2 regions of the Brachybacterium ginsengisoli genome follow, and region 2 is predicted to be linked to the other one. Evidence: riboswitches for the same ligand, from Rfam matches in the RefSeq annotation. Region 2 holds a riboswitch; the other holds the start of a gene.
The links. A riboswitch is a leader RNA that binds a small molecule or an ion and turns the genes downstream of it on or off. The one in region 2 is predicted to bind FMN.

Region 1 (5,574 bases), 2.0 Mb from region 2:
GAGGCCGGGGGCCGACGCACCACGTCGACCCTGGTCGACGGTGAGTACCCGCCCGTGCGTCGCCTCTTCCCGGACACCTCCGCGATCACCGCCGTGGTCTCCACCGCTGCGCTGATCGATGCGGTCAAGCGCGTCTCCCTCGTCGCCGAGCGGAACACCCCCGTGCGGCTGTCCTTCACCGAGGGACAGGTCGCGCTCGAGGCCGGTGCCGGTGACGACGCCCAGGCCAGCGAGGTCCTCGAGGCGCACCTCGAGGGCGAGGACCTGGTCGTCGGCTTCAACTCCGGCTTCCTGCTCGACGGACTCGGCGCCCTGGGCACCGACTTCGCGCGCCTGACCTTCACCGACTCGATCAAGCCGTCGGTCATGACCGGCCAGGACTCGCTCGAGGGCGACCCCGACTCCTCGTACAAGTACCTGATCATGCCGATGCGGATCTGAGGGAGGGCGAGCTCCCTCCGTGCAGCTGACCGCGCTCGACCTCACCGACTTCCGCTCGTACCCCCGGCTCACCCTGCCGATCCAGCCCGGCATCACGGTGCTGGTGGGGCAGAACGGCCAGGGCAAGACGAACATCGTCGAGGCCGTCTGGTACCTCGCGACGCTCTCGAGCCACCGCGTCCCCCACGACGCCGCGCTCGTGCACCGCGGGAACAGCACCGCGATCGTCCGCGCGAGCTTCGTGCGCGCCGGCCGGCCGCTGCAGGTCGACCTAGAGATCACGCCTGGGAAGTCCAACCGTGCACGCCTCCAGGGACAGAACGTCGCCCGGCTGCGCGATCTGCTCGGCGAGGTCCGGGCAGTGCTCTTCGCTCCCGAGGACCTGGGCCTGGTCAAGGCCGATCCCGAGGGTCGGCGCCGCTTCCTGGACGAGCTGCTGTTCGAGATCGCGCCCCGTTTCGCCTCGGTCAAGGCCGACTACGACCGGGTGCTCAAGCAGCGCAGCAACCTTCTCAAGCAGATGCGGTCCATGCGTCGAGGCGGCAGCGGCCGCAGCGTGGGAGGCCTGGATCCGGCGGACTCCGCCGCCTCGACCCTCGAGGTCTGGGACCAGCAGCTGGCTCGTTCCGGTGCCGAGCTGCTGCGCGCCAGGCTGCACCTGGTCAATCGGCTGAGCCCCCACCTGGGCTACTCCTACCTGCGCGTCTCGACCGACGAAGGCGCTGATCAGGCCCTCGATCTCCCTCCGGATCAGCGCGGCGAGGTGAGCTCCCCGGCAGCGATCCGGTATCGCTCCACCGTGCTCGACCAGCTCGAGACGCCCGTCGGCTCCCTGCCCGCCTCGCGCGAGCTCGAGGAGACGATGATGACGATGCTGGCGGCCGGTCGCGACGAGGAGATCGACCGCGGCTCGACCCTCACCGGCCCGCACCGGGACGACATGGAGATCCGCCTGCACGACTTCCCCGCCAAGGGCTACGCGAGCCACGGCGAGTCCTGGTCCCTCGCGCTCGCGCTGCGCCTGGCGTCCTACGACCTGCTGCGCCTGGAGGAGGGAGACCTCGGCGACGGGGAGCCGATCCTCATCCTCGACGACGTGTTCAGCGAGCTCGACACCCGTCGCCGGGAACGGCTGGGGCGCATCGTCACCGACGCCTCGCAGGTCCTGATCACCACGGCGAACGACTCCGACATCCCGGACTCCCTGGACGGCGAGATCCATGTGATCGACGTGCGGCTCGGCGAGGCCGTGGTCCGCGGGAGCGGGTCCCGGCCATGACCCGATCGGAGAAGCCCCGTTCCGGCGGGCCGGCGCGGCCGCGCCTCGCGAACCCCTATGACCTGGGCACCTGGGCGAGTGCGGCGGCGCGGCCTGCGGAGGATCCGGTGCCGTCCGAGAGCACGCGGGAGAGTTCGCGCCCGCGCGGCGGGGACCGGAGCCCCTCGCGGTCCGAGCCGGCCCCCGTGGCGCAGCGGGTGGACGTGCGGGAGCCTGCTCCCGATGCCGAGGACGGGGTGCTCTTCGATCCGCCCGAGCTGGCCGCGGCCGCGGATCCGTTCGAGCTCGCCCGTCGCACCGTCAACCGCTCGCGAGCCGCGGCGCGAGACCGAGGACTCTTCCCGATCTCGGCGAAGACGCAGGCCAGAGACGTGCGAGATCGGTCCGGCAGGGCGCCCGGGTACTCCGGATCGCGCCCGGATCCGCGCGATCCGCAGGGAATCGACAGCGTGCTGAAGAAGGTGCTGGGCAGTCTCGGCTGGCACGCGGGGATGAACGCCGGGCGGGTGCTGGAGGAATGGGACGACATCGTCGGCGAACGGATCGCGCAGCACTGCCGGCCGGTCTCCTTCGAGGAGGGAGTGCTGGTGGTCAGCGCCTCCTCGTCCGCCTGGGCCGCGCAGCTGCGGATGCTCACCCCGCAGCTGATCACCACGATCGAGGAGCGCGTCGGCTCCCACGTCATCTCCGAGCTCACCGTCACCGGCCCGGCCGCCGCCGAGCGCACCTGGAAGAAGGGCCGTCGCACCGTGACCTGGCGCGGCCCCCGGGACACCTATGGCTGATCGACGTGCTGCGAGGGACGAGCGGTAGGAGGTCGGCAGTTCGGGGGGAGCCTGATCGACGTGCTGTGAGGGACGAGCGGTAGGAGGTCGGCAGTTCGGGGGGAGCCTGATCGACGTGCTGTGAGGGACGAGCTGTGACGCTCCGTTCACGGGGCGTCATCTCGCGGCGGGGCACTGCTACGGTGGATTCCGACGAGCTGATGCAGCTCGCGTGCACTGGGGTCGGTGAAATTCCGAGCCGGCGGTGACAGTCCGCGACCCGATGGCCTCTGGCCCTCGGCTGACCAGGTGGGATTCCTGGACCGACGGTGAGAGTCCGGATGGGAAGCGCACGCGAACGACGTCCTCGGGCGAGCTGTCGTCGTGCACCCTGTGCACGATGCCGGACTCCCTGGCGACGCCGTTCCCGCACACCCTTCCTCTCCCTCCGGGACCGCGAGCAGCGGACCGGAGGAGACTGCATGCTGCTGGACACCGAGCGAGGGGCGCTGACCCGAGCCCTCGAGATCGCGGGCGATCCCGTCGTTCCCCTGGGGCCGAACCCGCGGGTGGGCTGCGTGCTGCTGAGCCCTGCCGGAGAGGTCCTCGCCGAGGGGCGTCACCGAGGGGCGGGCACCGCCCATGCCGAGGCCGCCGCCCTCGCCGCCGCCCGGTCCGCGGACATCTCCGTGGTGGGCGCGACCGCCGTGGTCACCCTCGAGCCGTGCTCCCATGTGGGCCGCACCGGTCCCTGCGCGGACGCCCTCATCAGCGCCGGCATCGCCCGAGTGGTCGTGGCCCGTCGCGATCCGAACCCCGTCGCCGCCGGCGGCATCGAACGTCTCCGCGCCGCAGGGATCGAGGTCGAGCTCGGGATCGACGAGGACCTCGCCGCCGCGGCCGCCGCGCTGAACCGCGGCTGGGAGCACGGCCTGCAGCATGCCCGTCCCCTGGTCACGGCCAAGATCGCCCTCACCCTCGACGGCCGAGCCGCCGCGGCCGACGGCACCAGCCAGTGGATCACCGGCCCCGCCGCCCGCGAGGAGGTCCACCTCCTGCGCACCACCTGCGACGCCGTGCTGGTCGGCACCGGCACCGCCCGCACCGATCACCCGACCCTCACCGCCCGCCGGAGCGACGGCACCCTCCACCCCCGCCAGCCGCTCCGGGCCGTCATGGGCACCGGCACCGCCCCCTCCCTCCCCGCCGTCGACGGCGCCGGTGAGGAGCTCCGACTGCTCACCCACGACCCGTCGGCCGCACTGGAGACCCTCTTCGAGCGGGGCGTCCGGCACGTCCTGGTGGAGGGAGGACCGGTCGTGACCGGCGCCTTCCTGCGCGCCGGGCTCGTGGACGAGCTGATCGTCCACCTCGCCCCGACGCTCCTCGGCGCCGGCCGTCCCGCGGTCGAGGATCTCTCGATCGCCACCCTCGCCGACCGCCTCGACCTCGACCTCGTCGAGGTCGCACCGCTGCCCAGCTCCGGAGGTCCCACCGATCTCCGCATCACCCTCCGTCCCCGCCCCCGCACTGCCTGACCAGGAAGGACCACCATGTTCACCGGCATCATCGAGGAGCTCGGCACCGTCGAGTCCCTCACCCCGGGCACCGATCCCACCCGCCTGCAGATCCGCTCCCCCCACGTCCTGGAGGGCATCTCCCTCGGCGACTCCATCGCGGTCAGCGGCTGCTGCCTGACCGTCACCTCGGTCGAGGGCGAGCTGTGGACCGCCGACGTCATCTCCACCACCCTCGCCGCGACCTCGCTCGGCGACCTGACCACCGGAGACACCGTCAACCTCGAGCGCTGCGTGCGGGCCGACGGCCGCCTGGACGGGCACATCGTGCAGGGCCACGTCGACGGGGTCGGCGAGGTCGTGGGCCGCGAGGAGGAGGCCGGCACGACGCTGCTGCGCCTCGCGCTGCCCGAGGGACTGGCCCGTTACGTCGTCGCGAAGGGCTCGCTGGCCGTGGACGGCGTGAGCCTCACCGTCGCGGAGATCGCGGGCGACGAGGTCACCATCGGCCTCATCCCGGAGACCCTCGCCCGCACCACCCTCGGCCGCCGCCACGTGGGCGACCGGGTGAACCTCGAGGTGGACGTGCTGGCCAAGTACGTCGAGAAGCTCACCGCGTCTCTCCTTCCCGGAGCGGAGGACGCCCGATGACCGCGCTGCGCCTGGACCGCGTCGAGGACGCGATCGCCGCGATCGCGAAGGGTCTGCCCGTGGTCGTCGTGGACGACGAGGACCGCGAGAACGAGGGCGATCTGATCCTCGCCGCCGCGACCGCCACCCCCGAACGGATCGGCTTCGCGGTGCGCCACTCCAGCGGCCTGCTGTGCGCGCCGATGAGCGCCGCCCGTGCCGATGCTCTCGAGCTGCCGCTGATGGTGCGCGAGAACGCGGACCCGCTGCGCACCGCGTACACGGTCAGCGTCGACGCCTCCGAGGGCGTGACCACGGGGATCAGCGCCACCGACCGCGCCCGCACCCTCCGTGTCCTGGCCGGCGAGGACACCGTGCCCGCTGACCTGATCCGCCCCGGCCACGTGCTCCCGCTGCGCGCGAAGGACGGCGGCGTGCTCGAGCGCCGCGGCCACACCGAGGCCGCCGTGGACCTCACCCGACTGGCGGGTCTGCCCGCGGTGGGGATGATCGTGGAGCTCGTCCACGACGACGGCGAGATGATGCGCGGCCCCGCCCTGCGCGAGTTCGCGGACCTCCACGACCTGCGGATGATCTCCATCGAGGCCCTCGCCGAGCATCGTCGGCGCACCGATCGTCCCGTGCTCGAGATCACGGCGGCGGTCCCGCTGCCCACCGAGCACGGCACCTTCGAGGCGCTCGCCGTGCGCGAGGGCACCGCCGAGCACCTGGTGCTCGTGCGCGGGGACGTCACGACCGCCGAGCCGGTCCTGACCCGGGTGCATTCCGAGTGCGTGACCGGGGACGTCTTCGGCTCGCGGCGCTGCGACTGCGGCCCGCAGCTCCAGGAGTCCCTGGCCCGCATCGACCGGGCAGGGCGCGGCGTGCTGATCCTGCTGCGCGGCCATGAGGGCCGCGGGATCGGCCTCGTGGAGAAGCTGCG
Region 2 (5,574 bases):
GGCTGAACCTGCACTTCTCCCTCCTCCCCGCGTGGCGCGGGGCGGCCCCTGCCCAGCGCGCGGTGCTCGCCGGGCAGCGCGAGAGCGGCCTGAGCGTGTTCCGGCTCGAGAAGGGCCTGGACACCGGGGATCTCCTCGCGACCGCCCGCACCGAGATCGGGGAGTTCGAGACCTCGGGGCAGCTGCTCGAGAAGATGGCTGTCCAGGGCGCATCGGTGCTGCTCGAGGCGCTCGACACCCTCGAGGCGGGCACGGCCGTGCTCACGCCCCAGGACCACTCGCAGGCGACCCACGCCGCGAAGCTCTCCACCGCTGAGGCGCAGATCGACTGGACCCTCCCGGCCGACCGGGTCAGCGCGCACATCCGCGGGATGAGCCCCCAGCCGGGCGCCTGGACGCTGCTGGACGGGGCGCGCACCAAGATCCTCGGCCTCGAGGCGGCGCCCGAGCACGAGCCGCTGCCGCCGGGGCGGATCGAGGCGGGCAGGCACCAGGTGCTCGTGGGCACGGGCACCGAGGTGCTCGCGATCGCGGAGCTCGCCCCGGCGGGCAAGCGCCCCATGCGGGCGGCGGACTGGGCCCGCGGAGCAGGACTGCCGGAGGACGCCGCCTTCGACGCCGCCGACCACGACGACCAGCAGGACGGAGAGCACGCATGAGCGGGGACCGACGGGACGACCGGGGACGCGACAGCCGACGCGGCGGGCGCGATGATCGGCGCGACGACCGACGGGATGACCGACGGGGCGAGCGCCAGGACGGCCCTCGCGACGGCCGCTCCCGTGACGAGCGCGGTCGCACCCGCTCCGGCTCCCGCGGACAGGGAGGACCTCGCCGCGGCTACTCCGAGTCCCGCCCCTCGGAGCGTTCGCGCCGTTCGACGCCGTCCCGGCAGGTCGCCCTCGAGGGCCTGCGCCTGGTGCGCGAGGAGGACTCCTACGCGAACCTGGTCCTGCCCCGACTGCTGCGCAGCCATCGCGTCTCCGGCCGGGACGCCGCGTTCACCACCGAGCTGTTCTACGGCTCCCTGCGGGCCCAGGGTCGCCTCGACGCGATCCTCGCCGCCTGCATCGACCGGCCGCTCGACCAGGTCGACCCCGCGCTGCTGGACGTGCTTCGGCTCGGGGCCTACCAGCTGCTGGACATGACCGTCGCCCCGCACGCCGCGACCTCCGAGACCGTGGCGCTGGCCCGGTCCCAGGTGGGCGCCGGTGCGGCGAGCTTCGCCAACGCGATCCTGCGCCGCGTGGGGGAGAAGGACCTCGAGACCTGGATCGACGAGGTCGCCCCGGACCGCGAGAAGGATCCCACCGGTCATCTCGCCGTGGTGCACTCCCACCCGCGCTGGGTGGTGCGCGCCCTCGGCGACGCCCTGGCGGGCCATGGTCGCTCCCGCGACGAGATCGACGAGCTCCTGGCCGCGCAGAACGCCGCCCCGGCGGTCTCGCTCGTGATGCGTCCCGGGCTCACCGACCTCGACGAGCTCATCGACAACGGCGCGAGCCAGGGTCGTCTCTCCGTCTTCGCCGCCTCCTGGCCCTCCGGTGATCCCGGCGGCATGGACCCGGTCAAGGAGGGCCGCGTCGCCGTGCAGGACGAGGGCAGCCAGCTCGCCGCCCTCGCGCTCGCCCTCGGCGCCGACGACCTGGTCCTCGCCGAGGACCACCACTGGCTCGACCTCTGCGCCGGTCCCGGCGGCAAGGCCGCGCTGCTCGGCGGGCTCACCGTCGACCACGACGCGGATCTCCTCGCCGTCGAGATGCAGGAGCACCGCACCGAGCTGGTGGACCGCGCCGTCGCCACCCTGCGCGAGGCCGGCTGCGAGATCACGACCCGCACGGCGGACGGCACCACCATCGGCGCCGAGCTCCCGAACCGCTTCTCGCGCGTGCTCGCCGACGTGCCCTGCTCCGGGCTCGGCGCGCTGCGTCGACGCCCCGAGGCACGCTGGCGCCGCACCCCGGCGGACATCGGCCGGCTGGGCACCATCCAGCGCGCGCTGCTGACCTCCGCCCTGGACGCCGCCGCGCCCGGGGGAGTGGTGGCCTACGTGACCTGCTCCCCGCACCTGGCGGAGACCCGGCTGATCGTCGCGGACGTCCTCCAGACGCGGACCGACGTCGAGCAGCTCGACGCCCGCGAGGCCGTGCGCGCAGGGGTCCTGCCCTCCGCCCGCGGCGACATCGAGCTGGGCGAGGGGCCCGCCGTGCAGCTGTGGCCCCACGTCCACGGCACCGATGCCATGTACATCAGCCTGCTGCGCAGGCTGCCCGAACCCACCGACGAAGGGACCGAGGCGGCATGAACACCCCGTACTCCACCGACGGCCACTACATCCACCCCAGCATCCTCAACGCCGACTTCATGAGCATCGGCAGCGAGCTGGACAAGATCTCGACCGCGGACAGCGTGCACGTGGACGTGATGGACAACCACTTCGTGCCGAACCTGACCTTCGGCCCGTCGATGGTCGAGCAGATCGTGGAGCGCAGCGCGATCCCGGTCGACGCCCACCTGATGATCGATGACGCGGACACCCAGGCCCCGGCCTTCGCCGAGGCAGGCGCCGCCTCGGTGACCTTCCATCTCGAGGCCGCACGGGCCCCCGTGAAGCTCGCCCGCGACCTGCGGCGCAAGAACGCCCAGGCCGGGGTCGCGCTCCGCCCGGCCACCGCCGTCGAGCCGCTCCTGGACATCATCGGCGAGTTCGACATGCTCCTGATCATGACCGTCGAGCCCGGCTTCGGCGGCCAGAGCTTCCTCGAGACGATGCTCCCCAAGATCCGTCGCGCGCGCTCGGCGATCAGCGCGTCGAACCTGGAGGTCTCCATCCAGGTCGACGGCGGGGTCAGCCGGGAGACCATCGAGCGCTGCGCGGAGGCGGGTGCGAACGTCTTCGTCGCAGGCTCTGCGATCTATCGCGCCCAGGACGCCGCCGAGGAGATCTCCGCCCTGCGCGAACTGGCCCGGACGCACGGCTCCCACTGATCCCGGCGGGAGTATCCTGACGCGGTCACGACCAGTGACGTGCTCCGGGGTCGGTGAAATTCCGAGCCGGCGGTGACAGTCCGCGACCCGCTCCGGCGGTGGAGCCGGTGGAATTCCGGCGCCGACAGTACAGCCTGGATGAGAGGCGCACGTCCCGCAGGTCCTCGGCGTGCTCTCCGCGCGTCCTGGACCCGCAGGATCCCGTCCTCCCCGGAACTGCTGCTTCCGGTGGAAAGAGGACCGAGATGGACCTGCTGCAGTGGCTCTTCGACGCGAAGATCGAGTTCGCGGGCGGCCAGTTCCTGCTCCTGCGAGAGGTGCTGGGCAACGTCTTCGGACTGCTGAGCGCGCTCGGCGGCATGCGCCGGAAGGTGTGGGCCTGGCCCATCGGCATCGTCGGCAACCTGCTGCTGCTGACCGTCTTCCTCGGCACCGTGTTCGGCAGCCCGAACTCCGTGGACCTCTACGGCCAGGCCGGCCGCCAGGTGATGTTCATCGCCACCGCCGTCTACGGCTGGGTCCGCTGGCGCCGGGCCCGGGACGAGGACGGCACCGCGATCGAGCCCCGCTGGGCCTCGTGGGGCACCCGGGCGCTGCTGCTCGTCGCCCTCGTCGGCGGCACCGCCGCCCTGACCCCGGTGTTCCGGGCGCTGGGCTCCTACGAGCCGGTGTGGGCCGACGCCTGGATCTTCATGGGCAGCCTGCTGGCCACCTTCGGCATGGCCAAGGGCTGGGTCGAGTTCTGGCTGATCTGGGTGGCCGTGGACATCGTAGGGGTCCCGCTGCTGCTCAGCGCCGGCTATTACGCCAGCGCCTTCATGTATCTCTTCTACGGCGCGTTCACCCTGGTGGGCTTCTTCGTCTGGTGGGGAGTGCGCAACCGCACCGACGTCGAGCAGGAGAGGGTCAGGGTGGAGACCGCCCACCTCGACCCCACCGTCCGGCGGGACTGAGCTGACCGGACCGACCTGGCGGGGTCGATCGGGCGCGTGCCGATCGCGCGGGTGTCCGCCGGGCGGGCGGCGGCGCGGGCCCCGGCCCCGGACGCGTACCCTGGGGGCGTGAAGGATTTCGAGGCGCTGTTCGCCGAACTGACCGACAAGGCCCGCACCCGACCCGAGGGGTCGGGCACCGTCCGCGAGCTCGACGGCGGTGTCCATCAGATCGGCAAGAAGATCGTCGAGGAGGCCGCCGAGGTGTGGATGGCCTGCGAGCACGAGTCCAAGGACGATGCCGCGATGGAGATCAGCCAGCTGCTGTACCACCTGCAGGTGATGATGATCGCCAAGGACATCTCCCTCGAGGACGTCTACCGACAGCTCTGAGCCGTCGGGCGCCCTGAGGCGCCGACCGCCGGGGCGGTGCTCCGCCCCACCCCGCACCTCTCGAACCGAACCGTCTGATGGCCGCCGCGTCGGCCGAGGAGGACCTGTGCTCCGCATCGCCGTACCCAACAAGGGCGCTCTTTCCGAGCCCGCCGCCGACCTGCTGCACGAGGCCGGGTACCGGCGTCGCGGCTCGGCGAAGGAGCTCGTCGTGGTCGACGAGGACAACGGGGTCGAGCTGTTCCATCTGCGCCCACGGGACATCGCGGTGTACGTCGGATCGGGCACGGTGGACGTCGGCATCACCGGCCAGGACATGCTGCTGGACTCCCGCACCCCGGCGGACGAGATCCTGCCGCTCGGCTTCGCGGGCTCGACCTTCCGCTTCGCCGCCCCGGCCGGCACCCGCAGCGATGTCTCCGAGCTCCAGGGCGCCCGCATCGCCACCAGCTACGAGAATCTCGTCGAGGACTACCTCTCCGAGCGCGGCATCACGGCCGAGGTCGTCCACCTCGACGGGGCGGTCGAGTCCTCGATCCGGCTCGGGGTCGCCGATGTGATCGCCGATGTCGTCGAGACCGGGACCACGCTGCGCCAGGCCGGGCTCGAGCCCTTCGGCGAGGCGATCATGACCAGCCAGGCCGTGCTCTTCTCCCGCCCGGGCATGGAGCTCGAGGCAGAGGCTGCCCACGCGCTCGAGGTGCTCGAGCGCCGCATCCGCGGCGTGCTCGTGGCCCGCGAGTACGTGATGCTGGACTACGACATCCCCACCGAGCTGCTCGAGCGGGCCGTGGAGATCACCCCCGGGCTGCAGTCCCCGACGGTGTCCCCGCTGCACGGCGGCGAGTGGTCCGCGGTGCGCGCGATGGTCGACAGCCGCTCCGCCCACCGCATGATGGACGAGCTCTACGACGCCGGGGCGCGGGCCATCCTCGTCACGGCGATCCAGGCCTGCCGCATCTGAGCCTGCGCTTCTGAGCCTGCCGTGTCCCGCCCGAGGTCGTCATGAGCGCCTCCGCCCCTGATCCCGGGAGCGAGGGGCGGGAGGCCTCGATCGTGATCCGTCCCCGTGCGGTGCGGGTCGCCGCCTACGTCAGCGCGGCCATCGTGATGGCCGGGATGATCGGCGGCGCGGTGATGATCACGAGCTTCCACTGGGGCGGCAGCATCGGCCTGCTCATGGTGGGAGTGCTGGTGGCGCTGTTCTGTCACCTCGAGGCCTCGGTGACGGTGACCGCCCGTCCCGATGCGCTGGAGGTGC

Region 1: it holds a riboswitch for FMN, as region 2 does, so the genes downstream of both, ribD (bifunctional diaminohydroxyphosphoribosylaminopyrimidine deaminase/5-amino-6-(5-phosphoribosylamino)uracil reductase RibD) here and pnuC (nicotinamide riboside transporter PnuC) in region 2, are expected to answer to the same signal.

What each region holds. Positions count from the first base shown of each region.
Region 1 is NZ_CP023564.1:3,903,520-3,909,093, reverse strand. Features, by position in the region: gene dnaN (DNA polymerase III subunit beta) at 1-441, shown strand, start outside; gene recF (DNA replication/repair protein RecF) at 461-1,720, shown strand; gene CFK41_RS17460 (DUF721 domain-containing protein) at 1,717-2,505, shown strand; FMN riboswitch at 2,713-2,842, shown strand; gene ribD (bifunctional diaminohydroxyphosphoribosylaminopyrimidine deaminase/5-amino-6-(5-phosphoribosylamino)uracil reductase RibD) at 2,967-4,022, shown strand; gene CFK41_RS17450 (riboflavin synthase) at 4,038-4,652, shown strand; gene CFK41_RS17445 (bifunctional 3,4-dihydroxy-2-butanone-4-phosphate synthase/GTP cyclohydrolase II) at 4,649-5,574, shown strand, end outside.
Region 2 is NZ_CP023564.1:1,951,092-1,956,665, forward strand. Features, by position in the region: gene fmt (methionyl-tRNA formyltransferase) at 1-659, shown strand, start outside; gene CFK41_RS08690 (RsmB/NOP family class I SAM-dependent RNA methyltransferase) at 656-2,305, shown strand; gene rpe (ribulose-phosphate 3-epimerase) at 2,302-2,988, shown strand; FMN riboswitch at 3,025-3,142, shown strand; gene pnuC (nicotinamide riboside transporter PnuC) at 3,234-3,941, shown strand; gene CFK41_RS08705 (phosphoribosyl-ATP diphosphatase) at 4,050-4,313, shown strand; gene hisG (ATP phosphoribosyltransferase) at 4,420-5,277, shown strand; gene CFK41_RS08715 (PH domain-containing protein) at 5,319-5,574, shown strand, end outside.